DNA from 4 places in the Inquilinus sp. OTU3971 genome. Region 3 is predicted to be linked to each of the others. Evidence: riboswitches for the same ligand, from Rfam matches in the RefSeq annotation. Region 3 holds a riboswitch; each other region holds the start of a gene.
What was found. Region 3 has a riboswitch for cobalamin ahead of AAHM41_RS26570 (CbtB domain-containing protein). Riboswitches for the same ligand answer to the same signal wherever they lie in the genome.

Region 1 (4,098 bases), on a different contig from region 3:
GCACCAGGCAGGTGCCGCACAGGCCCTGGCGGCAGGCGGTCGGGATGCGCAGGCCGCAACCTTCCGCCGCCTCCAGAACGGTCTGGCCCGGCAGCACCGCCGCCTTGCGGCCGGAGCGGGTGAAGGCGACCTGCATCCCCTCCCCGGCCGTCTCCGGCGGCGGCGCGATCGGGGATGCCACCGGCACCGGCGCCGGAGTGGCGCCGAAGCTTTCCTCGTGCCAGCGCGCCGAGGGCACGCCGAGCTCGCCCGCCACGTGCCGGGCGGCCTCCATGAACCGATCCGGGCCGCAGCAGAACACCGTCCGCCCGGCCAGGTCCGGGCACAGGGCGGAGAGCAGCGCCCGCTCCAGCCGGCCGCTGGCCCAGCCCTCGCCCGCCGGCGCGCCGGTGACGACGAAGCGCAGCCTGAGGCCGGACGCGACCTCGGCCATGTAGCCCAGCTCCGACCGGAACAGCAGGTCCTGCGGCCGCCGGGCGAAATGGACATAAACCACATCGGTCTGCGGCGCGGTGTCGAACAGCCAGCGCGCCATCGACATCATCGGCGTGGCGCCGCTGCCGGCCGACAGGAACAGGTAGCGCTCGGCCGGGTGGTCGAGCAGCGAGAAGCGGCCGGTAGGCCCGTGCGCCGTCAGCGCGTCGCCGACCTTGAGCCTGTCGAACAGCCAGCGCGTGGCGACGCTGCCCGGCTGCACCTTGGCGGTGATCTTGGCGTGGTGCGGCCGCGACGGGGTGGAGGCCAGGGTGTAGGTGCGCAGGACCGGCTCCGGCCCCGCCGGCAGCTCCAGCGTCACGAACTGGCCGGGGCGGTAGGAGAACCAGCTGCCGTCCTCCGCCTCGAAGCGGAAGGTGCGGACGTCCGGCGCCTCCTCGCGGATGCCGATGCAGCGCAGCCGCGTGGTCTTCGCGTTCCACAACTTGGGCGTCGCGCTCAGAGGGCCGGGCACGTCCTGCCGCCTCAGGCCACGTCGCGGATCGAGGTGGCGGCGGTGCCGCCGCCGAGCCGATGGGTGAGGGTGTCGGCATACCAGTCGACGAACTGGATCACCGCGCCCTCATGCATCCGCGAATACGGCCCGGGCTCATAGGCCGGGGACAGGATGCCGCGCTGGTTCTCCTCGACGATGCGGCGGTCCTCGTCATTGGTCGCGGTCCACACCTCGGTCAGCGCCTTGAGGTCGTAGTCGACGCCCTCGACCGCGTCCTTGTGCACCAGCCATTTGGTGGTGACCTCGGTCTCGGTCGGGCTGATCGGCAGGATGCGGAAGCTCAGCGCGTGGTCGGCCAGCAGGTGGTTCCAGCTGTTCGGGTAGTGGTACAGCAGCATCGAGCCGAGCTTGGTGGTCGGGAACTCGGCCAGCAGGCGGTTCACCGCCGGCTGGCCGCTCATGGTCATCGAATGGGCGTCGTTGATGAACGGCACCCGCATCACCCGATACTGCATGTCGTCCGAGATCTGGTAGCGGCTGGGCAGGCCGATCGCCTCGCAGCTCTGCCAGTGCTCGAGAATCTCCGGGTTCTCCTCCATCCCCTTCTGGCCGCTGGTCAGGGTCGGCTGGTCGGAGAAGACGCGGCACAGCTCCGGATGATTGCCGGAGCAGTGGTAGCATTCGCGGTTGTTCTCCATCACCAGCTTCCAGTTGCCGCGCTCGATGATGGTCGAGCTGTGGGCGACCTTGGCCTCGGCCAGGAAATGCGGCGCCATATAGGGCTCGACCATGCGCCGGAACGGCTCGAAGTCGCGCGGCTGCTCGGCCAGCGAGATGAAGATCCAGCCGCCGACCTCGTGGCATGCCACCGGCTTCAGCCCGAACTGCGCCGGGTCGATCGCATCCATCATGTCGCGGGCGAAGATCAGCTTGCCCTCGAGGTCGTAGGTCCACTGGTGGTAGGGGCAGACCAGCCGCGGGCGCGAGCCGCGCTCGTCGGTGCACAGGCGCGAGCCGCGGTGGCGGCAGACATTGTGGAAGGCGCGGATGGCGCGGTCGCGGCCGCGCACCACGATCACCGGATACTCGCCGATCTGCACGGTCAGGAAATCACCCGGCCGCGTCACCTCGCAGGCATGGCCGACGAACAGCCAGTCCTTGTAGAAGATGTGCTCCAGATCCAGCGCGAGATAGGCGGGGCTGGTGTAGAAATCCCGCTTCAGGCTGAAGCCCGGCGCGCGGGACAGCAGATCCATCAACATGGCCGAACGCGCTTCCATACCCGATCTTCTCCTCTGGGCACGGTCGCAGATGTGGCTTCCGGGTACGCGCCCCCGAGGACCGGCGACCGAACCGGACCCTCGCGAACATGCCCGCCGACCGCCCACCGCGATCATCGAGACAAACTCCCTCGAGGCTGGTTTCCGGGCTCCGGCGGGCTTCTTGGCCGGTGCGGCGCCTTCCCGGATCGCTCCAGTGGCCCCTGCCGCACCTTACACCGCCGTTACCGTTGCGGGGGCAGCGCCGGACTTCCACCGGCTTCCCAATTCTCCGATCCGCCGCTGCTCTGTTCCACAGCATCGGACCGGCACCTCTTGGCGGCGATCATGGCGCGACTCCGCGGCCCCGCACGCTCCAGAGCCGACACGCCATGACGCGGCTGCGACACGAGTCCCAGCCCCCGGCGACTCGGCATTTCCTGCTGCTGAGCGACCGCGCTGCGCCAGCCTCTGCCGCCGCCGGATGCGAATGCGCAGCCCCTGCCGGCACCGCCGGCGGACAATCGGGAAATCGAAACCGGAGGACGCATCATGACGCTGACCGATTTCAAGATCCTGACCTTCGACTGCTACGGCACGCTGATCGACTGGGAGACCGGCATGGTCAACGCGCTGGCACCGCTGACCGCCCGTGCCAAGCAGCCGCTGACCCGCGACCGGATCCTGGAGGCCCATGCCCGCCATGAATCGGCACAGCAGCGCTGGACCCCGGCGCGGCGCTACAGCGAGCTGCTGGCGATCGTCTACAAGCGCCTGGCCGAGGAATGGGGCGTGACGGCGAGCTGGGAGGAGGCGCTGGCCTATGGCCGCTCGATCAAGGACTGGCCGGCCTTCGCCGACACCGCCGGCGCGCTGCAGTACCTGAAGAAGTACTACAAGCTGGCCATCCTCTCGAATGTCGACAATGCCAGCTTCGCCCTCAGCAATGTCCGGCTGCAGGTCGAGTTCGACGCCGTCTTCACCGCCGAGGACATCGGCAGCTACAAGCCCGCTTCGCGCAACTTCGACTACATGCTGGAGAAGCTGGGCGGCATGGGCATCGCCCCGGGCGAGGTGCTGCACACGGCGGAGAGCCTGTTCCACGACCACGAGCCGGCGACGGCGGCGGGGCTGGCCACCTGCTGGATCCACCGCCGCCACGCCGAGGGCGGCTTCGGCGCCACCATGAAGCCGGCGACCGAGCCCAAGGTCGATTTCCGCTTCACCAGCATGGCGGAACTGGCAAAAGCTCACCAGGAGGCGCTGCGGGGCTGAGTCCCGCAGCCGATCGGACGAGGGCAGGATGGCGCCGAAGCTGGACCGGATCGACATCGCCATCCTGGCCCGGCTGCAGGCCGACGGGCGGATCACCAACGCCGCGCTGGCGGACGCGGTCGGCCTGTCGCCCAGCCCCTGCCTGCAGCGGGTGAAGCGGCTGGAGGCGGCGGGCTATATCGCCGGCTACGGCGCCCGCATCGCGCTGGCCAAGCTGACCGAGACCGTGACCGTGTTCACCGAGGTGACGCTGAGCGACCACCGGCGCGAGGATTTCATCCGCTTCGAGGCCGGGCTGGCGACGGTGGAGGAGCTGCTGGAGTGCCACATGGTCAGCGGCGGCTACGACTACCTGCTGCGCTTCCTGACCCGCAGCATCGCCCATTACCAGCAGGTGATGGAGGCGCTGCTGGACCGCCGTCTCGGCATCGAGAAGTACTTCAGCTACATCGTCATCAAGTCGCCGATCCTGCGCCAGGCCGCCCCGCTGCAGAAGCTGCTGCGGGGGGAGTAGGATCGATCATCAGAACAGAACCGCCTTTTTTCTTCCTCCCCCTCCCGCAGGGGGCTATCGGATTCACACATCTCATCCGCACGTTCGCCGGGCCCTGTTCGTTGCCTCTCCCGCTTGCG
Region 2 (8,553 bases), on a different contig from region 3:
AGCGGGCCCGATCCGACCCCACCATGGCCGTCGCCAGCTCGGCGGTGATCTCGGGCAGCAGGTTCAGCTTCAGCAGCATGTCCTGCTCGGCCGCCGGCAAGGTGTCGAAGAGCTGCGTCCCCAGCACATCGAACATCGCGTCTTCGCCGCCGAGGGCCGGCCTCGCCGCCGGTCCGGCATCGACGGCGATGCCGGCTTCCGCCAGCAGCACCAGCCCGGCTGCCCAGCCCCGGGCAGCCCCGACATCGATCGCCGAGGCGGCGCGCAGCATATGGGCCGTCACCAGCTCCCGCGCTTCCTCGTCCGAGAAAGCGAGATCGGCGTGGTCGATCACCGCGATGGCGCCGCGGTGCCGAAGCCCGGCCAGCTCCGTCGGCGGCAGGGTGCGGGCCAGGCACAGGCAGCGCAGCTGCCGCGGGCGCTCCTGCAGCAGGATGTCGAGCGTGCCGCGGAAGCGCGCCGTCTCGGTCCGGTGCAGGTCGTCGAGCACCAGCACGGTGCCGGGCCTCAGCAGGGCAAAGAAGGCCTGGAAGAAGCGGCGGGCGAAGGCCTCGGGCTGTTCCGCGTATTCCGGTCCGAACACCGGCAGGCGGCGGGCCCTGCCGGCCGGCAAGGTCCGCCCGAGGAAATGGAAGAAGCTGGCGATGTCGTCATCGCCCTCGTCGACGCGGTACCACAGATGCGGTTCGCGGCGGTCGCGGAGGTAGTCGACGGCGGCCGTGGTCTTGCCGTAGCCCGCCGGTGCCGCCACCCAGCAGCAGCCGTTCCGCAGGCCCTGGCCGATGGCCTCGAGAATCCGGGACCGCCGGACGATGTGGCTCGGCCGCGGCGTAATCAGCTTTACGGCGATCGGCGAAGCTGCCATGCCCCCTCTCTCCCCCAAGACGGCAGTCTAGCAGAGTCTTGTCTGATGAATGACAGCCGACTGCGCCCCGCGGCCGGCCATGCCGAGCCCTGGACCCAGGCATGACGAGGTGGGGCGCGCGGCGACGCCCCGCTCCAGTCCAGAATGGCAGCCAACCGCCCCGCGATCCGCCGGGGCGGATATTGTTTCGCCGTCAGGAGGAAGCCCGTGGTGTCGACAGCCGAGCAGGATCGGAAGGCCCGGGCCGTGCCCCCTGCCCCCCATGGCCTGGCCCCCCATGGCCTTGCAGACGAGTTGCTGATCGACGCCCAGGTCGACGACGTCCCGGCGCCGGCGACGCCGCTCAAGGCCGGATGGCTGCTGGTCGTCAGCCTGGTGCTGATCGCGCTCAACCTGCGCCCGGCCCTGTCGAGCCTGGGCCCGGTGCTGAAGGAGATCATCGCCGACACCGGCATCTCCGCCGGCACGGCCAGCCTGCTGACCACGGCGCCGGTGGTCTGCCTCGGCCTGTTCGGTGTTCTGGCGCCGCGGATCAGCCGGCGGCTGGGCACCGAGCGCGCGATCCTGGCGCTGCTGCTGGTGCTGGCGGTCGGCACCGCGCTGCGCGGCCTGGGCACGACCCCTGCCCTGCTGCTGGGCGCAGTCCTGGCCGGCGCCGGCATCGGCGTCACCAACGTGCTGCTGCCGGGCATCGTCAAGCGCGACTTCCCGGACAAGGCCGCGCTGATGACCGGGGTCTACACCATGGCGCTGTGCGCCGGCGCCGCGATCGCCGCCGGCAGCACCCTGCCGCTCGCCCGGGCGGCCGACGGGTCCTGGGCCTTGGCCCTGGCCTTCTGGGCCATCCCGGCGATCATCGCTGCGCTGGTCTGGCTGACCCAGATCCCGCCGCGCCAGGGCCCGGCCGCCCATGCCGGCTTCACCGTCCGCGGCCTGTGGGCCGACCCGCTGGCCTGGCAGGTCACGCTGTTCATGGGGCTGCAATCCTCGCTGGCCTACAGCGTCTTCGGCTGGCTGGCCCCGATCCTGCGCGACCGCGGCGTCGACGGCGTCACCGCCGGACTCATGGTCTCGGTCTCGATCATGGTCCAGGTCGCCGCCGCGCTGGTGGCGCCGTCGCTGGCGACCCGCGGCCGCGACCAGAAGCTGGCCGCGGTGCTGTGCATGGCATTCTCGCTCGCCGGGTTCCTGGGCTGCATCTTCGCGCCGCTGGGCACGGTCTGGCTCTGGATCGTGCTGCTCGGCATCGGCCAGGGCGCCGCCTTCGCCGTGGCCCTGACCCTGGTGGTGCTGCGCACGCCGGACGCCCATGTCGCGGCCCATCTCTCCTCGATGTCGCAGGGCGTGGGCTACACCCTGGCCTCCGGCGGGCCGCTGCTGATCGGCCTGCTGCACGACTGGACCAGCGGCTGGACCGCGGCCGGGCTGCTGGTGCTGGCGATCGGCATCGTCGCGGCCCTGGCCGGCCTCGGCGCCGGCCGCGACCGGCAGGTCGGGGCCCGGACCGTGGCCGGTTGATCGGGACGATCATGGCCACCCAATCCAGCCGCGGCCTCGGGGCCGGCGCCGCGCTCAGCGCCTTCCTGATCTGGGGCTTCGCGCCACTCTACTTCAAGGCGGTGGAGCATATCGGCCCCTGGCAGATCGTGGCGCACCGCATCCTGTGGAGCGTGGTCATGCTGGGCCTGCTGCTGCTGGCCTTGGGACGGCTGCGCGAGATCGGCGACGTGCTGCGCAGCCGCCGCCGCTTCCTGACCTATTGCGCCACCACCACGCTGGTGACCGTCAACTGGAGCGTCTTCATCTGGGCGGTGCTGAACGGCTATCTGGTGCAGTCGGCGCTCGGCTACTATCTCAGCCCGCTGATCAACGTCCTGCTCGGCGTCGCCTTCCTGGGTGAGCGGCTGAGCCGGCTGCAGGTCGCGGCCGTCGTCCTGGCCGCGGCCGGCGTCCTGGTCTCGGTGATCGGCGCCGGCGAGATCCCGTGGATCGCCCTGGTCCTGGCGTCGACCTGGGGCTTCTACGGCCTGATCCGCAAGCGCGAGAGGATCGACCCCTTCGTCGGGCTGATGGTCGAGACCGGCTTCCTGCTGCCGGCCTGCCTGGCCTATCTGCTGTGGCTGTGGAGCCAGGGCGCCGGCGCCTTCGGCCCGATGGCGGCCGGCGGCGAGGGCTGGGCGATGTCGCTGGCGATCATGGCCTCCGGCCTGATCACCGGCCTGCCGATCGTGCTGTACATGATCGGGGCGCGGCACCTGCCGCTGTCGACCGTCGGGCTGCTGCAATACCTGGCGCCGAGCATCAACCTGGTGCTGGCCACGCTGGTGTTCGAGGAGCCGCTGCGGCCGGCCACGCTGGTGACCTTCGCCTGCATCTGGGCCGGGCTGGCCCTGTTCACCTTCGACGCCACCCGGCGCGCGAGGATGCCGGTGGCTCCGCGCCACGGCGTCGGCTGATAACAAAAAGGGGCGCCCGGAGGCGCCCCTTTTCTCGTCGGACAGCCGGCTGAGATCAGCGGCTGTAGAACTCGACCACCAGGTTCGGTTCCATCTGGACCGGATACGGCACATCGGCCAGGGCCGGGCTGCGCACGATCTTGCCCTTGAAGGAGCCGTGGTCGACCTCGATGTAGTCCGGCACGTCGCGCTCGGAGGACGAGATCGCGGCCAGGATCACCGGCAGCTCACGCGACTTCTGCTTGATCTCGATCACGTCGCCGTCCTTGACCTGGTAGGAGGCGATGTTGAGGCGCTTGCCGTTCACCAGGACATGGCCGTGGTTGACGATCTGGCGGGCGGCGAACACGGTCGGGACGAACTTCATCCGGTAGACGACGGTGTCCAGGCGGCGCTCCAGCAGGCCGATCAGGTTCTCGCCGGTGTCGCCCTTGCGGCGCACGGCCTCTTCGAACAGGCGGCGGAACTGCTTCTCGCCGATGTTGCCGTAGTAGCCCTTCAGCTTCTGCTTGGACATCAGCTGCGTGCCGAAATCGGTCGGCTTCTTGCGCCGCTGGCCATGCTGGCCCGGGCCGTATTCGCGGTTGTTCAGCGGGCTCTTCGGACGGCCCCAGAGGTTGACGCCGAGGCGGCGGTCGATCTTGTGCTTCGAATTCAGGCGCTTGCTCACGCGCTCGATCCTCTCTCATGTTGTCCCGGTAGGCCCTGCCAACGGCAAGGCGGGGCGCCGGCTCGTGCGCCGGACCCACGTTCCCAGGAATGGAAGCGGTGAAAAACGCCATTCCGGCCCGGATGTCAAGCCCGAAGCCGGCTTCCGCTACCCCGGCAGGTAGTGGATATGGGGCCGGCCGTGATGCGGCGACCGTTCGACATGGGCGCGCACGCCGAACACCTCGCGGATCCGGGCCTGGGTCAGGATCTCCTCCGGCGCGCCGGCGCAGACCACCCGCCCGTCCCGCAGCAGCGCCACGGCGTCGCAGAACATGGCGGCCAGGTTGAGATCGTGCAGGGCGACGATGCTGGTGGCCGGCAGCCGGCCGACCAGCGCCAGGATCTCGAGCTGGTGCTGCACGTCGAGATGGTTGGTCGGCTCGTCCAGCAGCAGCTCGGTCGGCGTCTGGGCCAAGGCGCGGGCGATCTGCACCCGCTGCCGCTCGCCGCCCGACAAGGTGTGCCAGGACTGGCCGCGCTTGCCCTCCAGCCCGACCCGGCGCAGCGCCTCCTCCACCGCCGCGTCGTCGCGGTCGCCCCAGGGCGACAGCGGGCCGCGATGCGGGGTGCGGCCGAGCCGCACCACATCGAGCACCGTCACCTGCATGTCGGTCGCCGCCTGCTGCTCGACCAGGGCGACGCGGCGGGCGATGGCGGCGCGGGCCAGGCCGGCGATGTCGGCGCCGCCCAGGGTGATCACGCCGCTCTCCACCCGCCGCAGCCGGCAGATCAGGCGCAGCAGGGTGGATTTGCCGGCCCCGTTCGGGCCCAGCAGGCCAAGCATCCGGCCCGGCGCCGCCTCCAGCGTCACGCCGTCGACGATCATCCGGCCGCCGGCGGCCCAGCGCACGTCATGCGTCGCGATGGTCATGCCTCCCGCCTCGCCCGGTACAGCAGCACCGCGAAGGCCGGCGCGCCGAACAGGGCGGTGACCACGCCGATCGGCAGGATCTGCTGCGGGATGATGATGCGGGAGACGATGTCGGCCAGCACCATGAAGATGGCACCGATCATCGCCGTGGCCGGCAGCAGCCGGGCGTGGCCCGGCCCGACCAGGAAGCGCGCGGCATGCGGGATGACGAGGCCGACGAAGCCGACCGACCCGACGATGCTGACCATGGTCGCCGTCATCGCCGCGGTCGCCGCGAACAGCACCACTCGCACCCGAGTGACGGCGATGCCGAGCGAGGCCGCCGCGTCCGCCCCGAAGGTGAAGGCGTCGAGCGCGCGGGCGTGCAGGATGCACAGGACGAAGCCGGCCGCCGCGACCGGCATCGCGACCTGCACATCCGGCCAGCGCACCCCGCCGAGGCTGCCGAGCAGCCAGAACATCACGCCGCGCGCCTGCTCGGCACTGGCCGAGGTGGTAACGATGGTCGAGGTCAGGGCGTTGAACAGCTGCGATCCGGCGACGCCGGCCAGGATGACCCGGTCGACGCCGCCGCCAACCCCGGCCGCCAGCAGCGACACCAGGACGAAGGCGAGGACGGCGCCGATGAAGGCGCCGCCGGACAGCGAGACGGCGCCGCCGCCGAATCCCGCGATCATCACCGCGACGGCGCCGGTCGACGCCCCGGCGGAGATGCCGAGGACATAGGGCTCCGCCAGCGGGTTGCGCAGCAGCGCCTGCAGGATCGCGCCGGACAGGGCCAGCGCGGCGCCGCAGCAGGCCGCGACCAAAGCGCGGCTGAGCCGGTAGTCCCAGACTACGCCTTCCTGGATCGGGCTGAGCGCGAAGCCGGCGCCGAACAGCCGGTTGGCCAGCGCCTGGACGGTGGTGGCCAGGGGGATCGCCATCTCGCCGATCGACACGGCCAGGGCGATGGCCGCGACCAGCACCGCCAGGGACAGCACGGCCAGCAGGACGCGGACGCCCCAGCCGCCGCCGAGGAGCGGCCTCACCCCCCGAGCCCGAAGCTCTTGATGCCGCTGGCCACCGCCTCGATGCCGTCGACGGCGCGGATCGAAGGCTGCATCGCCTGCACGTCCATCACCACGAAGCGCTTGCCCCTGACCGCCTCCAGCCGGCTGGCCACCGGGTCGGTGGCGAGGAAATTCAGCTTCACCGCGGTGTCGTCGGCCGGGTAGCGGCGGCGGCTCATCTCCGCCATCACGATGATTGCGGGGTTGGCGGCGGCGATGCGCTCCCAGCTCACCAGCGGCCACTCCTCCTCGGTGGTGATGACGTTGCGGGCGCCGAGTTGCTGCAGGATGTAGGCCGGCACGCCGTTCTTGCCGGCGACGAAGGCCTCGCCCGCGACCTCCTTGCTGGAGAACCAGAACACCATCGGGACATTGCCGAGCCGGGCACCCGCCACCGAGGCGATGGCCGCGGCCTCGCGCCGCTGCAGCTCGGCCACCAGCGCCTCGCCCCGGTCGGCGACGTCGAAGATCCGCGCCAGGTCGCGGATCTCCTGATAGACGAGGTCCATGCTGAACAGCTGCTTGCGCACGCCGTCGCCGCCGCCGGAATTGTCCTTCTCGACGCAATCGGCCGGCGAGATGTAGGTCGGGATGCCGAGGCCGGCGAACTGCTCGCGGGTGCCGACCGAGCCCTGCGGCCCGACATGCCATTCGAACTGGGCCGTCACCAGCTCCGGCTCCTGCCCGACCACGGATTCGAAGCTGGGGTCGTTGTCGGCCAGGCGCGGGATCCTGGCGTTCGCCGCCTCATAGGCCGGCAGCACCGGACCGAACCAGACGGCCGTGCCGACGATGCGGTCGGCCAGGCCGAGCGACAGCAGGATCTCGGTGCTGCTCTGCCCGATCGACACGGCGCGTCGCGGGGCGTGGTCGAAGGTGACGTCGACGCCGCAGTTGCGGAGCGTCAGCGGATACTGCGTCGGGTCGGCCCACGCCGCCGGCGACAGGACGAGAAGCCCGGCCAGGGCCAGGGCACGCGAAGGGAAGGACCGGAACGCCATCACGAGAACCTCCTGCCCGGGCCACCCCGCCCGGGAAACGGATTGCGCTGCGACGGCAGGTCTCCTGGCTCGCGGATCATGGCTTCGCGCCTGCCTTCCCACCCGCGCCGCGGGCAGTGGCATGGCCCTTGAGGGGCCACGAGGACGCTCGGCGATCCGCTGACAGTTGCGGGGGCAGCCACGGATTCCGCCCCCCTCACACTCGATTGGGGGGCGCCACCGTGTTCCCTTTTGATCCCATGCGGGAACCGTCGCCGGACTGTGTATCAGCGGTGCCGAGAGCTGGTCAATCGAGGCGGATATCCCAAGCAGGGCGATCCGACGGAGGTGCCGCTGGATTGCCGCGCCCCTTCGGGGCTCGCAATGACGGTTTCATCTCCTTGGGCAGCCCCCAGCACCGGCGCTCAGTTGCTGTCCAGCTTCGGCGGCCTGGGCGGCGGCCTTGCGGGCGGCTCATCCGGCGTCGGTTTCGCGACTGGGGGTCGAGGGCGCTTCGGCTTCGCTGGAGGATCCAGGGTCTCGGGCCGGGCATAGGGGCGACAGCGGGTGCCCGCTCTCCTCGATCGCCCAGGGCTCGGCCTACCACAGGCTCCAGTCCGGCTCGACACGCAACCCTCGGCAGAAGCGGGCGACAACCTCGCCGATCGGGAGGTCGCCGACGTCCTGCCTGAACTCGTCCCTCCTTGAGCCGGTCGTCCAGCTCGAACACATGCCGCGGCGAGATGGTGCCCGGCCAGCGGCCCCGGCACCGCCGAGGCGCCACGAGGTCTCGCCAGACCGTAGGGTGGCCGGCGTCAGTCGTCCCCGGTGAAGAAGTCCTCGTCCAGCCGCTTGAACTCGATCGCCCGGCTGGTGCGGACGCCGACATTGTATTCGATCATCAGGTCGGCGAGGCGCTGGCCGTCGATCAGGATCACGCGCTGCGCGAGATGCTGGACGAAGTCCTTCGCCTGCTGGCTGAAGCTCGAGGTCGTGACGAAGACGCCCTTGGTCGCGCCACGCCCCACGAGACTGCCGACGAAGGCCTGGACTTCGGGCCGGCCGACCGTGACATCGGCGTAGCGCTTGGCCTGGATGTAGATGCGGTCGAGCCCCAGCCGATCCTCGTTGATCTCGCCGTCGACCCCGCCGTCGCCGCTGCGGCCCAACCGGGTGGCGGCGCTGCGATGCGAGCCGCCATAACCCATGGCGACCAGGAGATCGACGATCACCTGTTCGAAGAAGCTCGGGCTGTTCTGCAGGATGCGCTGCAGCAACTCGTCGCGCAGCGCCGCCTGCAGGGCGAGATGGGCGGCTTCGATCTGCTCTTCCGGTGTGGTCGAGGCCGTCGGCTCGGTGGCGGAGAGAGCGGCCTCGGGAGGCTCTCCGGCTTCGCCGGCCGCCGCCGCGCCACTGCGACGGAATTCCTGGAAGCTCGGGTACTGCAACAGCAGCTCGACGTCGATCCGCTCCGGGTTGCGCGCGAGCAGAACGCGCCCGGCCTCGCTGGCGACGAAGCGGCCGCGGCGGGGCGAATCGATCAGCCCGGCTTTGCCCATATAGAACTTCGCCCAGTGAATCCGGTTGTGCAGGATCTTCTGCCGGCCGCTGGGCAGAA
Region 3 (8,553 bases):
TGGCGGTGATGCTGGGCCGCGGCCATCCGGTCGGCGTCGCCCTGGCCTGCCTGCTGTTCGGCTTCGCCGACGCCGCCGGCCTCCGGCTGCAGGGCCGGGGGCTGCCGAACCAGCTCACCGATATGGCACCCTATGTCATCACCCTGGTCGCGCTGGTCATCGCCCGCGGGCGGCGCCGGCGTGGGGCCATGGCCTGAAAGCGAGGAGACGATGGAAGACCCCTATGTCCTGGCGGAAGCCGCCGCCGCGGCGCTGAAGCAGAAGCTCGGCGCCGACCACCACGCCGCGATCGTGCTCGGCTCCGGCTGGGGGCCGGCGGTGGACAGGATCGGCGAGACCGTGGCCGAGGTGCCCTTCGCCGAGATCCCCGGCTTCCCGCCGACCACCGTGCTCGGCCACAGGGGCGTGTTCCGCAGCGTCCGCGCCGGCGACCGGCGCATCCTGGTGATGGCCGGGCGGGTGCATCTCTATGAGGGCCACCCGCCGGCCAAGGTGGTGCACGGCGTGCGCAGCATGGTGCTGGCGGGGACGAAGATCATCGTCCTGACCAATGCCTGCGGCGGGCTGCGGCCGGGGATGAAGCCGGGCGAGCCGGTGCTGATCCGCGACCACATCAACTTCACCGGCGTGTCGCCGCTGTTCGGGCCGAACCCGGACCGGCTGGGGCCGCGCTTCGTCGACCTGACCGGCTGCTATTCGCCGCGGCTGCGGCAGGCGGCGCAGGCGCTGGACCCGGCGCTGACCGAGGGCGTCTATGTCGGCTTCCCCGGCCCGATGTTCGAGACGCCGGCGGAGATCCAGATGGTCGGCCGCTGGGGCGGCGACATGGTCGGCATGTCGACGGTGCTGGAGGCGATCGCCGCCCGCCATCTCGGCGCCGAGGTGCTGGGCCTGTCGCTGGTCACCAACCTCGCCGCCGGCCTGCCGGGCGCCGACCTCGACCACGAGCACATCCTGGATGTCGCCCGCGGCACGGCGGAGCGGATGGGCGGGCTGTTCCACGACCTGGTGCGGGCGATCTGAAGACCGCAGATGTTGGGTTCGCCGAAGGCGAACCCAACACTCTCGATACCCGAGAAGAAGATGTTGGGTTCGCTGCCGCGAACCCAACCTACGCGCTGACCGCACCGGCCAGGCGGTCAGTGGTTGTTGCGCGGCACGCCCATGGTCTGGGCGACGCGCTGGTACTTCAGCGCCGGCTTGAGCGCCATGCCTTCGGCCAACTGGTCGGTCATCCCGCGCTGGATCTCCTGCCACGGGGTCTGGCTGGCCGGATACTTGTAGCCACCCTGGGCCTCGAGCTCCGCCCGCCGGCGCGCCAGCTCCTCGTCGGAGATCAGGACGTTCACGCTGCGCTGGCGCAGATCGACCCGGATCTTGTCCCCGGTCTGCAGCAGGGCCAAGCCGCCGCCGGCCGCCGCCTCGGGCGAGGCGTTCAGGATCGAGGGCGAGCCCGAGGTGCCGGACTGCCGCCCGTCGCCGATGCAGGGCAGGGCATGGACGCCCCGCTGGATCAGGCGCGCCGGCGGCTGCATGTTCACCACCTCGGCGGCGCCGGGATAGCCGATCGGGCCGGTGCCGCGGATGACCAGGATCGAGAACTCGTCGATTTCGAGCGCCGGGTCCTCGATCCGGTGGTGGTAGTCCTCGGGCCCGTCGAAGACCACGGCCTTGCCGACGAAGGCGTCGGGATCCTGCGGGTTCGCCAGGTAGCGGTCCCGGAACTCCGGCGAGATCACGCTGGTCTTCATGATCGCGCTGTCGAACAGGTTGCCCTTGAGGTTCAGGAAGCCGGAATGGGCCTTCAGCGGCCGGTCGGCCGGGCGGATGACGTCGGGATTCAGGTTCTCGACGGCCCTGCAGTTGTCGCCGATGGCACGGCCGTTGACCGTGATCGCATCGGGATGCGGCAGCAGGCCGGCCTTCAGCAGCTCCGCCACCACGGCCGGCACGCCGCCCGCCTGATGGAAGTCCTCGCCGAGATAGGCGCCCGCTGGCTGCAGGTTGACCAGCAGCGGGATGTCGTGGCCGACCTTCTCCCAATCATCGTTGTCGAGCGGCACGCCGAGATGGCCGGCGATGGCGTTCAGATGAATGGGAGCATTGGTCGACCCGCCGATGGCGGAGTTGATCACGATCGCGTTCTCGAACGCCTCGCGCGTCATGATGTCGGACGGCTTCACGTCCTGCTCCACCATCTCGACGATGCGCTTGCCGGTCTCGTAGGCGATCTGGCCGCGCTCGCGATAGGGGGCGGGGATGGCGGCGGAGCCCGGCAGCTGCATGCCCAACGCCTCGGCCAGCGAATTCATGGTCGAGGCCGTGCCCATGGTGTTGCAGTAGCCGACCGACGGGGCCGAGGCGGCGACGATGTTCATGAACTCGTCATAGTCGATCTCGCCGGTCGCCAGCCGCTCGCGCGACCGCCAGACGATGGTGCCGGACCCGACCCGCTCGCCCTTGTGCCAGCCGTTCAGCATCGGGCCGACCGACAGGGCGATGGCCGGGATGTTGACCGTGGCGGCCGCCATCAGCAGCGCCGGCGTGGTCTTGTCGCAGCCGACGGTCAGCACGACGCCGTCGAGCGGATAGCCGTACAGCACCTCGACCAGCGAGAGATAGGTCAGGTTGCGGTCCAGCGTGGCCGACGGGCGCTTGCCGGTTTCCTGGATCGGATGGCAGGGGAACTCGAACGGCACGCCGCCGGCGGCGCGGATTCCGGCGCTGACCCGCTTCGCCAGCTCGATATGATGCCGGTTGCAGGGCGACAGGTCCGACCCGGTCTGGGCAATGCCGATCATCGGCTTGCCGGACTGGAGCTCCTCCCGCGTGATGCCGAAGTTCAGGTAGCGCTCGATATAGAGCGCAGTCATCCCCGGATCGTCCGGGTTGTCGAACCACTGCTGGGACCGCAGCGGTCTCGAACGGTCTTGGCCGGCCATCGTCTTCTTTCCTCCAAACGCCGCACTTTGCGTCGGCGCCCCACACCAAAGGCAAATTGTACGACGATATTAGGGCACCGGGAGGCCGTTCGGATAGAGGCGGATTTGTCGAGCCGCGTGCCCTGATCCCGCCATCTCCCGATGCTGTGCTGCGGCGAACGCGTCGGGAGGGCGAGCGATGATCGGTCGGCGGCAGATCCTGATCGGCATGGCCGGCATGTTGGCCGTCCGCACCGCCCGGGCCGAAGCGCCGGACTGGCCGCGGCGGCTGGCGGCGGCGGCCGAGGCCCAGATCGGCGTGACCGTGACTTACGACCCGGCCTATGCCCGTCTGGCCTATCCCGGCGGCGACGTGCCCCGCGACCGCGGCGTCTGCACCGATGTGGTGATCCGGGCCTATCGCGACGCCTTCGGCATCGACCTGCAGCGCCTGGTGCACGAGGACATGCGGGAGAACTTCTCCCGCTATCCCCGGTCCTGGGGGCTGTCGCGACCGGATCCCAACATCGACCACCGCCGGGTGCCGAACCTGCAGGCCTTCTTCCGCCGCCGCGGCCGGGCGCTGCCCGCCGAATCGCCGCAGGATTTCGCCGAGGGCGACCTGGTGACCCAGATGCTGCCGGGCAATCTGCCGCACATCGCCATCGCGACGGCCAAGATCGGCACCAGCGGGGCGCCGCTGGTGGTCCACAACATCGGCGGCGGGACCCGGCTGGAGGATCGGCTGCTCGACTTTCCGGTCACCGGCCGCTACCGCTTCATCACCGGCTAGGCCGGCGCGGATTCCACAGCAGGCAGACCCGGCATGAAGGCCGCCATCTTCGATCTCGACGGCACGCTGGTGGACAGCGCGCCGGACATCGCCCATGCGGTCAACCGCATGCTGGCCGACCGCGGCGCCCCGGCCCAGGAAGTGGCCTTCATCGAGACCCTGGTGGGGGAGGGGGCGCGCATGCTCGTGGTCAAGCTGCACCGCGCGCTGGGCCTGCCGGAAGAGGATGTCGACCGCGACACCCGGATCTATCTCGACCACTACGCCGCCCGGCCGGTGGCGGAGTCCCGGCTCTATGCCGATGCGGCGACGGCGCTGCCGGCGTTGAAGGCCGCGGGCATCCGGCTCGGAATCTGCACCAACAAGCCGCAGCGGCTGGCCGAGCAGGTGCTCGACCGGCTCGGGCTGCTGCAGCATCTGTCCGCGGTCGTCGGCGCCGACACCACGCCGCATGTGAAGCCGGACCCGCGGCCGCTGCTGCACACGCTCGAGGCGCTGGGCGTGGCGCCGGGCGAGACGGTCTATGTCGGCGACACCGGCATCGACCTGGCCTGCGCCCGGGCGGCCGGGGTGCCCTGCCGGATCGTCGACTGGGGCACCGGCCCGGCCGTGCCGGTCGAGGACTCGGCGCGGCTGGGCCGCTTCGCCGACCTGCTGCCGGCGTAGAGGGTCAGCGGGACAGCGCGAACCGCCCGCCGGTGGTGCGGCGGGCGAGGGACCGTTCGGCCAGGGCGCCGAACCCCAGGCCGATGGTGGTCCACAGCACCGCATGCATGCCCAGCGAGGCGATCCGGAACTGCCACAGCAGGTCGGCGGGGAAGCCCTCCGGCACCTCGTTCACCACCGGCAGGGCTAGTTGGGCGACGACGATGATGGCGATATAGACTGCCCCGGCGATCATGCCGGCCGCCCAGCCGCCATGGCGCCGGGCCAGGCCGAGGGCGAGGTTGACCGCCAGCACCAGGGCCGCGACCGAGATCGCCAGCATGATGAAGAACAGCGTCGTGCGCTCGCCGATCGTGTCCGGGTTGCCGACCGCGGGCGGGTTGCCTGGATATTTCAGCCCGGGCACCACCACCAGCGCGATGAAGGCGGCGAGCGCCAGCAGCGCCGCGGTGGCGCGGGCGTCGAGTCGGCCGACCCGGCCATAGGTGAAGGCGAAGACCAGAGCGAACAGCCCGCCGATGGCGGCGCCGTACACGACCGCACCGGTCGCCAGGCCCAGCCCGGCCTGGGTCTCGCGGCTGACCAGCTCGGGCTCCTCCGCCTCGGCGGTGGCCGAAGCCGCGGCGTCCCCATGCTCATGCGAATGGCCCAGCGTCCCTTCGAGGGCGATGGCCCGGTCCACCTGGGGTTCGCCGAAGATCCGGGCGAAGCCGAAGGCGAGCAGCCCCGCCAGCACGCCGACCAGCATGCCGCGCAGCAGAAGGCTCCCAACCATGGCGGTTGGCCTCAGTGGCAGGGGAAGCCGAGCAGATGGCGGCCGTCATGCACGAATTCATGCACATAGCTGCCGGAGAAGATCGCGGTCGCGCCCTGCTCGGCGCCGACGAAATACACCGCCAGCAGCAGGATCAGCCCGGCGAACACCGCCCAGGGCAGCACCTCGCCGACCGGAATCGGACCGACGGGAATGGAAATCGGACGGGCCGTGGCGGTGATGTCGGACATGATAGCGCTCCCCTGGGATTCGCGTCCCGTTGATATGCACCCGGGCCATGACGGGGTCTGACTTCCGGAACCGCGTCGGCGACGCCGTCCCGGTCACAGTGGCGCGACCGTGCCGGATTTGCACCGGCTTCCGCATCCATGGCGAACCGGCTGCAGCATGGGTCGCGGCCTGCTTTCTGTCAATCGAAGCCGCGGCCCGCCCTCGCGGCCCCGAGGCCGACCTGTGCCAAGGTCGAGGATCGCCCATCCTTTGATGTATCGGACTACCCGTCGGCACAATGGTGGGAGGCGGTTGCGATCCGCGATCCTCCATCTCGTTTCCGGGCGCGGCCATGAGGTGAAGGGGGATGCTCCTCGACCGAGACGGCGCTCGATATTCTGTCCGCGAGAGGTGAACCATGAAGATCGTCGTCATCGGCGGCAGCGGGCTCATCGGTTCGCGCGCCGTCGATCTTCTGCGCGCATCGGGCCACGATGTCCTCGCCGCCTCCCCCAGCACCGGCGTCAACACCCTGACCGGGGAGGGGCTTTCCGAAGCGCTCGACGGCGCCGGGGTGGTCGTCGACGTCGCCAATTCGCCTTCGTTCGAACCCCAGGCCGTGCTCGCGTTCTTCGAGACCACCGGCCGCAACCTCCTCGCCGCCGAACGCACGGCCGGCATCCGCCATCACGTGGCGCTCTCCATCGTCGGCACCGACCGGATGCCCGACAATGGCTATTTCCAGGCCAAGGTGGCGCAGGAGAGGCTGATCAAAGCGTCTGGTGTGCCCTACACAATCGTGCGTGCCACCCAGTTCATGGAATTCCTCGGCGCCATCGCCGCGTCGAGCGTCGTGGACGGGGTAATCCGCCTGCCGGGCGGTCTCTTCCAGCCCATCGCCGCCGCCGATGTCTCGGCCATCGTGGCGGAGACCGCGATCGCCGCGCCGCAGGACGGCACCTTCGAAATCGCCGGCCCCGACCGGGCCCCCTTCGACCGCATCATCGCCCGCTATCTCGATGCCGTCGGCGACACCCGTCCCGTCGTGAGAGATCCCCAGGCCCGCTATTTCGGCGGCACGGTCGAGGAGACCTCGCTGGTGCCGCTCGGCGAGGCACGGCTCGGCCGCATCTCGCTCGACGCGTGGCTGCGCGACCATCGCCCCGCCTGACACCGGCATCGCCCGTCAAGGACATCCCGCCATGAAACACACCATTCTCGCAGCGCTTCTGCTCGCGATCCCCGCGAGCTCGGCCTTCGCCGAAGGTTCGGGCTCCAAGAACGCCAGGGTAACACTGGTCTACGAGCACGCCTTGCCGAACGTGCCCGGCAAGAGCCTCAAGGGCGTTCTCGTCGAATACGGGCCGGGCGGCTACTCGCCCGCGCACACCCATCCCAGATCGGCGCTGATCTATGCCACCGTGCTGGAAGGCGCCGTCAAGATGCAGATCAACCAGGGGCCGGTGCGCATCTACAAGGCCGGCGAGAACTTCACCGAGATGCCGGGCGACCATCACGGCGTCAGCGCCAATGCCAGCGAGACGGAGCCGTCCAAACTCCTTGCGGTCTTCGTCGTCAACACCGACGAAACGGAGCTGGTGATACCGGACCCGAAATGAGCATTGCCGTGTGGTCGTATCCCTGCCGCGGCCGGTGACCCCATAGGATCGGCTGCGGTTGGTTTGGGCGGGATCGAGCGATCTGCTGCCGATCGCCCTCGGGCTGTGCTTTGCTGGCGGCGAGCACCACCGCCGCCGAACGGTCCCGCCGATGCCGACCCGCCTGACGCTGATCTGCCACGGCGCCACCGCCGCCACCCGGTCCGGGGCGTTTCCCGCCGACGAGCCTTTGGAGGAGCGCACTTTGGCGCGTGCGGCCACGCTGAAGCCGATGATCCGGCGGGCCGACCGGGCCTGGACCAGCCCGGCGCTGCGGGCGCGGCAGACGGCGGCGGCGCTCGGGCTCGATGCCGTGGCGGAGCCGACCCTGCGCGACGTCGATTCCGGGCGCTGGGCCGGGCGCCGGCTGGAGGAGATCCAGGCCGAGGAGCCGGACGGCGTCATCGCCTGGCTGGCCGATCCGGAGGCCACACCGCATGGCGGCGAGGCGCTGTCGGCGCTGCTGGGCCGGGCCGCGTCCTGGCTCGACGCCCGGGCCGGCGACGGCGGCCACGGCATCGCGGTGACCCATGCGTCGGTGATCCGGGCGGCGATCCTGCATGCGCTGGAAGCGCCGGCGTCGTCCTTCTGGCGCATCGACATCGCGCCGCTGAGCCTGGCCGAGCTGAGCCATGACGGGCGGCGCTGGGCCTGGCGGGCCTCGAGCCTGCCCTCCGCCGGCTGAGGGGGCTTGTCCCGCCGAGCGGCCGATCTCACTTTGGGGAGCAGATCGCGCTTGCGGCCGCGCCCGGCCGCCGGAGACATTCCATGGCCCTGAAGATCGATCCCTGGTCCTTTCCCGCCCCCGAGCTGGACGCCGAAGAGCAGGGCCGCCGCTCGATCGTGCTGGGCGGCGGCTGCTTCTGGTGCACCGAAGCGGTGTACAGCCAGCTCGACGGCGTGCTGTCGGTGCGGCCCGGCTATGCCGGCGGCACTCGCGAGACGGCAGATTACCGCACCGTCTGCACCGGCACCACCGACCACGCCGAGGTGATCGAGGTGGCCTACGATGCCGGCAAGATCAGCCTGGGCCAGATCCTCAAGCTGTTCTTCTCGATCGCGCATGACCCGACCCAGAAGGACCGCCAGGGCAACGATGTCGGCCGCCAGTACCGCTCGGCGATCTTCTACGCCGACGAGGAGCAGAAGCGGGTGGCCGAGGCCTATATCGCCCAGATCCAGCGGGACCGGCTGTTCGACACGCCGGTGGTGACCGAGGTGGTGCCGCTGGAGGCCTTCTACGAGGCCGAGGCGTACCATCACGACTACGCCGCCCGGAACCCGAACCAGCCCTATATCCGGGCGGTCTCGACTCCGAAGGTCGAGAAGCTGAAGGCGGTGCATGGCGACCTGCTGAAACCGGCGGCCAAGGCGGGCTGACGTCTCACACCCCGCAACGCGGGCACAGGTCGCGCAGCGGGCAGGCGCCGCAGGCCGGGGCGTGGGCGGTGCAGATGGTCTGGCCCAGCAGCTTCATCAGCCGGTGGAGCTCGGCCAGATCATCGGCGTCCCACGCATCCGGCAGCTGGC
Region 4 (8,553 bases), on a different contig from region 3:
CCCGGGTGATGCTTTCCGCCTGTTCCAGCCGCCAGCGCCGCACCTTCGCGTGATCACCGGAGACCAGGATCTCCGGCACCGCGCGCGATGCGCCGTCGGCGCCTGTCCACAGGGCCGGCCGGGTGTAGTGCGGGTACTCCAGCAGACCCGCCCCGAACTCGGCCCCGAAACTCTCCTCCCCGGCGCTCTCCGCGTTGCCCATGACGCCGGGGAGCAAGCGCACCACGGCATCGATCAGAGCCAGCGCGGCGATCTCGCCGCCGGACAGGATGAAATCGCCCAGACTGACCTCCTCCGCCCCCTGGGCGTCGAGAAGCCGCTGGTCGACCCCTTCGTACCGGCCGCAGAGCAGGACGATCGCCTGCTCCGCCGCCAGCTCCCGCACCAGTGCCTGATCGAGCAGCCGGCCGCGGGGGCTCAGATAGATCAGCCGCTCCCCCCGGCGGCGGACCGCCTGCACGGCGTCGTCCAAGACCTGGGGAAGCATGACCATGCCGGCGCCGCCCCCGACGGGGGCGTCGTCGACCGAGCGGTGCTTATCGCGCGCGAAGCTGCGAATGTCCACCGATTCCAGCATCCAGTCGCCGCGCGCCAGCGCCCTGCCGGCCAGGGACTGGCCGAGCGGGCCCGGAAACATCTCCGGAAACAGCGTCAGGATGCGGGCGGTCCAAGGCATCTCAGCCCTCGTCCCCGCCCTCTTCCGGATGTTCCGCCGGTTCCAGGAGCCCGGCCGGCGGGTCGATCACGACGCGGCGGCCGGCGATGTCGACCACCGGCACCGCGGCCCGGGTGAAGGGCAGCATCACGGCGCTGCCCTCGACCCGCGCGATCTCCAGCATCTCGCCGGCGCCGAAATCGAACACGGCGCGGACCGTGCCGAAGAGGGTCCCGTCCGCCAGCACCGCCGCCAGGCCGATCAGGTCGGCATGGTAGAACTCGTCCTCCTCGGTCTCCGGCAGGGCGGCGCGGTCGACATAGAGGCGCAGGCCGCGCAGGGCGTCGGCCGCGTCGCGGTCGGCGACGCCCTCGACCCGCACGATCCACTGGTCCTTGGCCCAGGACAGCAGCTGCAGGACAAGGCGGCGCGCTCCGGCCTCGTCCGAGACCGGGCCATAGGCGGTCAGGTCCTCCGGGGCGGCGGTGAAGGGCTTGACCTTCACCAGGCCGCGGACGCCGTGCGCCCCGGTGATCTGGCCGACGCAGACCTTGGAGGATGAAGCCATGGCGGAGGATCCGGCCGGCGCCCTTCACCCCGCGCGGGGCAAGGGCGCCGATGCCGATCAGGCTTCGGCCGGAGCCTCGGCGGCCTTGGCGGCGGCCTCGGCCGCAGCCTTGGCGCGCTCCTGGGCCTTCGCCTTCGGCGCCGACTTCGACGGGGTCTCGCGGTACACCGGCATCGGCGCCAGCTCGGCCTGGCCGAGGAACTTGGCGACGCGGTCCGTCGGCTGGGCGCCGACCGACAGCCAATGCTTGATCCGGTCGGCCTTCAGCACCAGGCGCTCCGGATGATCCTTCGCCAGCATCGGGTTGTAGGTGCCGACCTTCTCGACGAAGCGGCCGTCGCGCGGGCTGCGCGTGTCGGCGATCACGATCGAGTAGAACGGGCGCTTCTTGGCGCCGCCGCGGGTCAGGCGGATCTTGACGGACATTACGGTACTCTCCTCAGGTCAAACTTGCTGTTGGGGAAACTCAGGCGGGGTCGTGACAGACGGCTTCGACGTGATGCCCGTCCGGATCGATCACGAAGGCGCCGTAGTAGTTCGGGTGGTAGTGCAGCCGCGGCCCGGGCGCGCCGTTGTCGGTGCCGCCGGCGGCCAGCGCCGCGGCGTAGAAGGCGTCGACCGCCGTCCGGTTCGGCGCGCCGAAGGCGATGTGCAGGCCGGGCATCGGCGCCAGCGTGCCGGCCTCGGTCTTGCCGATCCAGAAATGGCCGGTCCGCGCCGGCATCGGCTCGCCATAGCCGACAGCATCGTCGAAATCCATGATCCGGCCGTAGCCGAGCGGCGCCAGCGCCGCGTCGTAGAAGGCGCGGCTGGCGGCCAGGTCGGACACGCCGACGGAGACGTGGTCGAGCATCATGGTCATGACGATCCCCTCCTCACATCTTGAAGCCGGGCGGCAGCATGCCGGGCGGCAGCTTGGGCATGCCGCGCATCATCCCGGCCTTCCCCAGCTTCTTCATCCGCTTCATCATGTCGGCCATCTGCTGGTGCTGCTTCAGCAGCTTGTTGACGTCCTGCACCGAGGTGCCGGAGCCGGCGGCGATCCGCACCTTGCGCTTGGCGTGGATGATCTTGGGGTTGCGGCGCTCGACCGGCGTCATCGACGAGATGATCGCCTCCTGCCGCTTGATCATCTTGTCGTCCATGCCGGCGGTCTTCATCTGGTCCTTGATCTTGCCGACGCCGGGCAGCATGCCCATCAGCCCCTGCAGCCCGCCCATCTTGCGCATCTGGCGCAGCTGGGAAGCGAGGTCCTCGAGGTCGAACTCGCCCTTCTGGATCTTGGCCGCGAGCTTCTCGGCATCCTCCTTCTCGATCGTCTGCGCCGCGCGCTCGACCAGGCTGACGACGTCGCCCATGCCGAGGATGCGGTTGGCGATGCGGTCGGGATGGAACAGCTCCAGCGCGTCCATCTTCTCGCCGACGCCGATCAGCTTGATCGGCTGGCCGGTGACGGCGCGCATCGACAGGGCGGCGCCGCCGCGGCTGTCGCCGTCGACCCGGGTCAGGACGATGCCGGTGACGCCGACCCGCTCATGGAAGGTGCGGGCCACATTGACCGCGTCCTGGCCGGTCATGGCGTCGGCCACCAGCAGGGTCTCGGTCGGGCGGGTGGCGTCGCGGATCGCCACCACCTCGGCCATCAGCTCCTCGTCGATGGCGAGGCGGCCGGCGGTGTCGAGCAGGACGACGTCGAAGCCCTCGAGCCGGCCGCGCTCCATGGCGCGGCGGGCGATGGCCAGCGGCTCCTGCCCCGGCACGATCGGCAGGGTGGTGACGCCGATCTGCTCGCCCAGGATCTTCAACTGCTCCTGCGCCGCGGGGCGTCGCGTGTCGAGCGACGCCATCAGGACCTTGCGGTTGTCGCGGTCCTTCAGGCGCAGGGCGAGCTTGCCGGTGGTGGTGGTCTTGCCCGAGCCCTGCAGGCCGACCATCAGCACCGGCACCGGCGGCACGGCGATCAGGTTGATCGGGGTCGCGGCGTTGAGGTCCGGCGCCTCGCCGGGCGTGCCGCCCAGCATCTCGATCAGGCAGTCATGGACGATCTTGATGACCTGCTGGCCGGGGGTGACCGAGCGCAGCACCTCCGCCCCGACCGCCCGCTCGCGCGCCTTGTCGATGAAGTCCTTGACCACCGGCAGGGCGACGTCTGCCTCGAGCAGCGCCACGCGCACCTCGCGCAGGGCGGCGCCGACATCGGCCTCCGTCAGCGCGCCGCGCTTGCGAAGCCGGTCGAAGATGTCGCCGAGACGGCCGCTCAGACCTTCGAACATGATCGCCCTTCGAATCCCGTCGCCCCAAACAGAAAAGCGCCAGTGCGCGACACTCGCGAACTGGCGGCACCCCTTGGGGTCTCGCTGCGGGCCGATCCCGCAACGGTCGGTCTTCTAGGCGGATAGGGCCGCAGAGTCAATGCGGCCCTATGCGCTCAGTCCTTCTCCCGGCGCAGCACCAGGATGAAGCCGTCCTCGCCCGGCAGGCCGCGGCCGGCCTCGGAGAGGACGGCGCCCTCGGCGGCCGAGGGCGGCGGCTCGCTGCGGTCGAGGAACGATTCCATCGCCGTGACCGGCCAGCGCCAGATCGTCTTGTCCTCCGGCGCCGCGCCGATGCCGGCATAGAGGCGGCGGGCATCGACATTGTCCGACGCCATCTCCCAGCGCACCCGCATCGCCTGGGACACGCCGATATCGGCCAGGGCCCGCATCAGCTGCCGGCCGATGCCGCGGCCGCGCGCCCGTTCGCGGACATAGACGTCGTCGACCCGGATGAAGTCTCCGCCGGTCCAGATCGAATAGTCGATGGTGTAGCTGACATAGCCGACCACGCCGCTGCCATCCTCGGCGATCAGGCCGCGGAAGCGCGGCGGCACCTCGGCCAGCGCCTCGTCGAGATCGGCGCGCTGCGCCGTCATCGCCGCCAGGTCGCCGGCGAACGCCGCCAGCTCGCGCAGCATGTCGAGCAGCATCGGCACATCCGCGGCCACCAGCGGCCGCACGGTCAGATCGGACACCACAGCGTCTCCCGCCTTCGGCAGGGGTCCGGGAGGGGTCGGCCGGACAGGGCCGACGCGCCGCCCGGGGACACCCCGCCCCTTCACACGCACTCATCCGACGGCAGGTCTCCTGGCTCGCGGGTCACCGCCGCGCGCCCCCTTCCCGGGATCAGCCGGTGGCTTCGGGCGCGGGCTCGCCGCCTACAGTTGCGGGGGCAGCGCCGGCCTTGCCCGCCATCCCGTGATCGAAAGGAGGACGCACCGGCTTCCCTTTTCACCCCGGTCTCCCGGGGCACCGTCGGCCGCCATGCTAGCCGCCGGCCCTCGCCCTGTCGATCACGCAGGGCTCCGCTCTCGCGCGGAAGGCCCGGTTGATGCCATATGACAGGGGAGAGACTTGGGAGCGGGCGATGGACGGGCTGCCGTTCTGGAAGATGCACGGGCTGGGCAACGACTTCGTGGTGCTGGACGCGCGCGAGCGGCCGATCACCATCTATCCCGACCAGGCGCGGCGCATCGCCGACCGGCATCGCGGCGTCGGCTTCGACCAGCTGCTGGTGATCGAGCCGGCGCAGACCGCAGGCGCCGACGTGTTCATGCGCATCCTCAATGCCGACGGCACCGAGTCGGGCGCCTGCGGCAACGGCACGCGCTGCGTCGCCGCCCTGGTGATGGCCGACACCGGCGCCGACCGGGGGGTGATCGAGACCCGCGGCGGCCTGCTGGAGTGCCGCAGCGCCCCCGAAGGCGGCGTCACCGTCGATATGGGCCCGGCCCGGCTGGGCTGGCAGGACATTCCGCTGGCGCATGAGGCCGACACGCTGCACCTGCCGGTGTCGTCCGGCGCGCTGTCGGACGCGGTCGGCGTGTCGATGGGCAACCCGCATGCCGTGTTCTTCGTGCCGGATGCCGAGAAGGTGCAGATCGACGGCGTCGGCCCGGTTTTGGAGCACGACCCGCTGTTCCCCGAGCGTGCCAATATCGGCGTGGTCCAGATGCTGGCCCGCGACCGGCTGCGCTACCGGGTGTGGGAGCGAGGCGTCGGCGTCACCCAGGCCTGCGGCAGTGGCGCCTGCGCCGCCGCCGTGGCCGCCGTGCGCCGCGGCTTGGCCGAGCGCACCGCCTGGGTCGAGCTGGACGGCGGCACCCTGCTGATCGAATGGCGCGAGAGCGACGGCCATGTGCTGATGACCGGACCGGCCGAGACCAGCTTCGCCGGCATCCTGTCGCGCGGCCTGCTGGACGGCTGACCCCTCAGCGGGCGGCGAGGCAGGCCCGGCAGCCCCACCACAGGCCGTAGAGCAGGCCGAGCAGCAGCAGCCGCAGCCAGTACACCAGGGCGAAGATCAGGCTGATCGCGCCGAACAGCACGGTGGCCGTCAGGTCGGCCAGCCGCCGCGACCAGCGGATGGTCGCCTTCATCGTGGTCAGCGCGCCGCGCTTCAGCACCGTGAACACGGCCAGGGTGCGGTCGCCCATCACCGCCGACACCTCGTCGATGCGCCGCAGGTCGGGCACATCGTCGACATAGCGCAGCAGCTCGACCGACTGCGCCGGGCCGACCCGGCCGGCGACGCGGCCGGCGGCGCTGACGGCCTCGTCCAGCCCGGCCAGCCGGTCGCGGCGGATGGCGGCGGCGAAGATCGCGCCGGTCCGCATCACCGTGTCCCGCCACCCGGCCTCCTGCACCTGGCGGCGCAGCATTGGAAAATCGACCACATCGGCGACCGTTCGGCCGAGCCGCTCGGCGAAGCGCGCCGACAGCCGGCCGGTCCGCCGGGCGAGCTTGAAGGCCGACACCGCGCCGCGCGGCAGGGCCGCAACCCCGCCGGAGCCATAGGTCGCCGCGGTCAGGGTCAGCCCGATGCCCGACAGGCCCAGCGCCAGCTCGTCCACCGGGTCGCCGCTGCCGAAATGCCAGAGCTCGCGGCCGATGTCGCGCAGGTCGCCGACGAAGGTCATGTCGGCGGCGAAGGCGCCGGCCAGGCCGGAGAGGCCACGGCCATCCCCGGTCACGGCGCCGGCCACCGCCTGGCGCGCGGCCCGGACCGCGATGCTCGTCGTCGAGGTCTCGTCCTCGTAGCGGGCCCGCCATTCCGGCCGGACGGGATAGCCCGTCATCTCGGCCACCTTCAGCCAGACCGCGGCCCCGTCGACGTCGTCCTCGGCGAAGGCCCGGGCGATCCCGGCGTCGATCTGCTCCGGCGACGTGCCGGCCCGGGTCCAGGCGATCAGCGTGGCCTCGACCTCCTGCACCTCCGGCGTGCGGGCCAGCTCGGCCCGGACGAGGTCGATCAGCGGGCCGGCGGCGCGCAAAGCGAGGACCAGCCCGACTAGCCCCGGGACCGTGATCACGACGAATACCAGGAGGCGCAGCGGCCGCAGCTTCATGGCAGCGGGGTTCCCATCCGGCCCCGACCTATAGCACGGTGGGCGGCCCTGCCGACAGGCGGTCAGGCCGGACCGGCGCCGAGCGCCGCGAGGTGTTCGCGGATCACGGCGCCCGGAGCCGCAGCCCGCATCACCCCGCCCATCACCGAAATTCCGGCGAAGCCGGAGGCGATCAGCCCCGGCACAAAGGCGGCTTCGACCCCACCCAGGGCGATCACCCGGCCGGGATGGCGGCGGGCGACGGCGCCGGCCTCGGCCGGAGACAGGGTCGGCGCGTAGCCCGGCTTGCTCGCGGTCGGCGCCAGGGGTCCGAGGGTGACGTAGTCGGCCCCGGCCGCGATCGCGGCATCGACCTCGTCGCCGGAATGGCAGGACACGCCGATCAGGGCTGTGGGGCCGAGCTGCCGCCGCGCCGCTTCCGGGTCGCCGCCGGCGGCGAGGTGCAGCCCGTCGGCCTCGGCCGCCGCCTCCAGATCCGCATGGACGGTCACCACCGCCCCGATCGGCCGGGCCAGGGCGACCAATCGGCGCAGCAAGGCGAGGCGCTCCGCCGCAGGCAGATCCTTCTCGCGCAGGCTGACCCAGCGGCAGCCGGCGGCCAGCGCATCCGCCACCACGCCTTCCAGCGGCCGCGCCGCCTGGCGCCGATCGGTGATCAGCAGCAGCGGCGGCGACGGCAGCCCGGTCATCAGTCCATCACGTCCCGATCAGGCCAAGCTGCGGGCTCGACGGGTCGGCCAGACGGCGCTTCGGAATCCGGCCGGCACGGGACGCCAGGCGTCCGCCCTCGACCCCCGCCGCCATGGCCCGGGCCATGCGCACCGGGTCGCGCGCCTTGGCCACGGCGGTCGACAGCAGCACGGCGGAGCAGCCGAGCTCCATCGCCAGCGCCGCGTCCGAGGCGGTGCCGATGCCGGCGTCCAGAACCACCGGCACCTGGATGCGGCTGCAGATCATCTCGATCGCATGCGGGTTGGAGATGCCGAGGCCGGAGCCGATCGGCGAGCCCAGCGGCATCACCGTGGCGCAGCCGGCATCGGCCAGGCGCATGCAGGTGACGAGGTCGTCGTTGCAGTAGGGCAGCACCACGAAGCCGTCGCGCACCAGTTCCTCCGCCGCCTCGACCAGTTGGGCGACGTCCGGGTACTGGGTCTCGCGGTCGCCGATCAGCTCCAGCTTCAGCCAGTTGGTGCCCAGCGCCTCGCGCGCCAGCTGCGCGGTGAGGATCGCATCGCGCCTGGTCATGCAGCCGGCGGTGTTGGGCAGCAGGCGCCAGCGGTCGCCGACCAGGTCGACCAGGCTTTCGGCATAGCCTTCCAGGCTGATCCGGCGGATCGAGGCGGTGACGACCTCGGCCCCCGAGGCCTCGATCGCATCCAGCATCAGCTGCCGGTTGGCATAGCCGGCCGAACCGATGAACAGACGCGAGCGCAGCGCCACGCCGGCGATGATGAAGGGATCCTGCATCTCGTACTCTCCTCAACCGCCCTGGAACGGGCGGACGATCTCGACCCGGTCGCCGGCCGCGAGGCGATGCTCCGGCCAGCGGGCGCGCGGCAGCACGGCGTCGTTCAGCGCCACGGCGGTGCCGCGCGCCGCCGGGTCGATGCCCTTGGCCAGCAGCAGGTCGAGCACGCTGACCCCGACCGCCGCTTCGGTCTCTCCGTTCACCACCACGCTCATTGCGCCGCCTCCGCGATGCGGGTGAAGCGGTCGATGCGGAACGGCTCCGCCGCCTCCGGCAGCCTGCCGTCGAGGATGGTGCCGGCCACCGCCTCGACCGTCGCCGGCAGCAGCAGGATGCCGTTGCGGTGATGGCCGGTGGCGAGGACCAGCCCCTCGATCGCCGAGGGGCCGAGCACCGGCGCGTCGTCGCGGCTACCGGGCCTGAGGCCGGCCCAGCTCTCGATCACCGGCAGTTCCTCGATCCCCGGCAGCGCCCGCCAG

Region 1: another riboswitch for cobalamin. It lies ahead of AAHM41_RS22305 (aromatic ring-hydroxylating oxygenase subunit alpha); the one in region 3 lies ahead of AAHM41_RS26570 (CbtB domain-containing protein).
Region 2: another riboswitch for cobalamin. It lies ahead of AAHM41_RS35345 (ABC transporter substrate-binding protein); the one in region 3 lies ahead of AAHM41_RS26570 (CbtB domain-containing protein).
Region 4: another riboswitch for cobalamin. It lies ahead of AAHM41_RS28165 (GNAT family N-acetyltransferase); the one in region 3 lies ahead of AAHM41_RS26570 (CbtB domain-containing protein).

The regions. Positions count from the first base shown of each region.
Region 1 covers NZ_JASATH010000093.1:26,275-30,372, forward strand. The annotation lists gene AAHM41_RS22300 (hybrid-cluster NAD(P)-dependent oxidoreductase) at 1-949, opposite strand, end outside; gene AAHM41_RS22305 (aromatic ring-hydroxylating oxygenase subunit alpha) at 961-2,211, opposite strand; cobalamin riboswitch at 2,330-2,542, opposite strand; gene AAHM41_RS22310 (haloacid dehalogenase type II) at 2,743-3,465, shown strand; gene AAHM41_RS22315 (Lrp/AsnC family transcriptional regulator) at 3,494-3,979, shown strand.
Region 2 covers NZ_JASATH010000230.1:3,187-11,739, forward strand. The annotation lists gene AAHM41_RS35315 (BTAD domain-containing putative transcriptional regulator) at 1-865, opposite strand, end outside; gene AAHM41_RS35320 (CynX/NimT family MFS transporter) at 1,073-2,383, shown strand; gene rarD (EamA family transporter RarD) at 2,395-3,321, shown strand; gene rpsD (30S ribosomal protein S4) at 3,377-3,991, opposite strand; gene AAHM41_RS35335 (ABC transporter ATP-binding protein) at 4,139-4,903, opposite strand; gene AAHM41_RS35340 (FecCD family ABC transporter permease) at 4,900-5,934, opposite strand; gene AAHM41_RS35345 (ABC transporter substrate-binding protein) at 5,931-6,956, opposite strand; cobalamin riboswitch at 6,994-7,224, opposite strand; gene AAHM41_RS35350 (restriction endonuclease) at 7,751-8,553, opposite strand, start outside.
Region 3 covers NZ_JASATH010000126.1:7,574-16,126, reverse strand. The annotation lists gene AAHM41_RS26600 (ABC transporter permease) at 1-197, shown strand, start outside; gene AAHM41_RS26595 (purine-nucleoside phosphorylase) at 211-1,023, shown strand; gene AAHM41_RS26590 (IlvD/Edd family dehydratase) at 1,140-2,942, opposite strand; gene AAHM41_RS26585 (DUF1287 domain-containing protein) at 3,121-3,714, shown strand; gene gph (phosphoglycolate phosphatase) at 3,748-4,380, shown strand; gene AAHM41_RS26575 (CbtA family protein) at 4,385-5,155, opposite strand; gene AAHM41_RS26570 (CbtB domain-containing protein) at 5,167-5,385, opposite strand; cobalamin riboswitch at 5,417-5,568, opposite strand; gene AAHM41_RS26565 (SDR family oxidoreductase) at 5,784-6,536, shown strand; gene AAHM41_RS26560 (cupin domain-containing protein) at 6,568-6,984, shown strand; gene AAHM41_RS26555 (histidine phosphatase family protein) at 7,043-7,708, shown strand; gene msrA (peptide-methionine (S)-S-oxide reductase MsrA) at 7,792-8,403, shown strand; gene AAHM41_RS26545 (endonuclease III domain-containing protein) at 8,408-8,553, opposite strand, start outside.
Region 4 covers NZ_JASATH010000140.1:12,759-21,311, reverse strand. The annotation lists gene trmD (tRNA (guanosine(37)-N1)-methyltransferase TrmD) at 1-676, opposite strand, end outside; gene rimM (ribosome maturation factor RimM) at 678-1,223, opposite strand; gene rpsP (30S ribosomal protein S16) at 1,281-1,649, opposite strand; gene AAHM41_RS28175 (VOC family protein) at 1,690-2,085, opposite strand; gene ffh (signal recognition particle protein) at 2,099-3,496, opposite strand; gene AAHM41_RS28165 (GNAT family N-acetyltransferase) at 3,652-4,233, opposite strand; cobalamin riboswitch at 4,319-4,530, opposite strand; gene dapF (diaminopimelate epimerase) at 4,626-5,465, shown strand; gene AAHM41_RS28155 (hypothetical protein) at 5,470-6,606, opposite strand; gene AAHM41_RS28150 (thiamine phosphate synthase) at 6,669-7,295, opposite strand; gene thiG (thiazole synthase) at 7,303-8,073, opposite strand; gene thiS (sulfur carrier protein ThiS) at 8,086-8,289, opposite strand; gene thiO (glycine oxidase ThiO) at 8,286-8,553, opposite strand, start outside.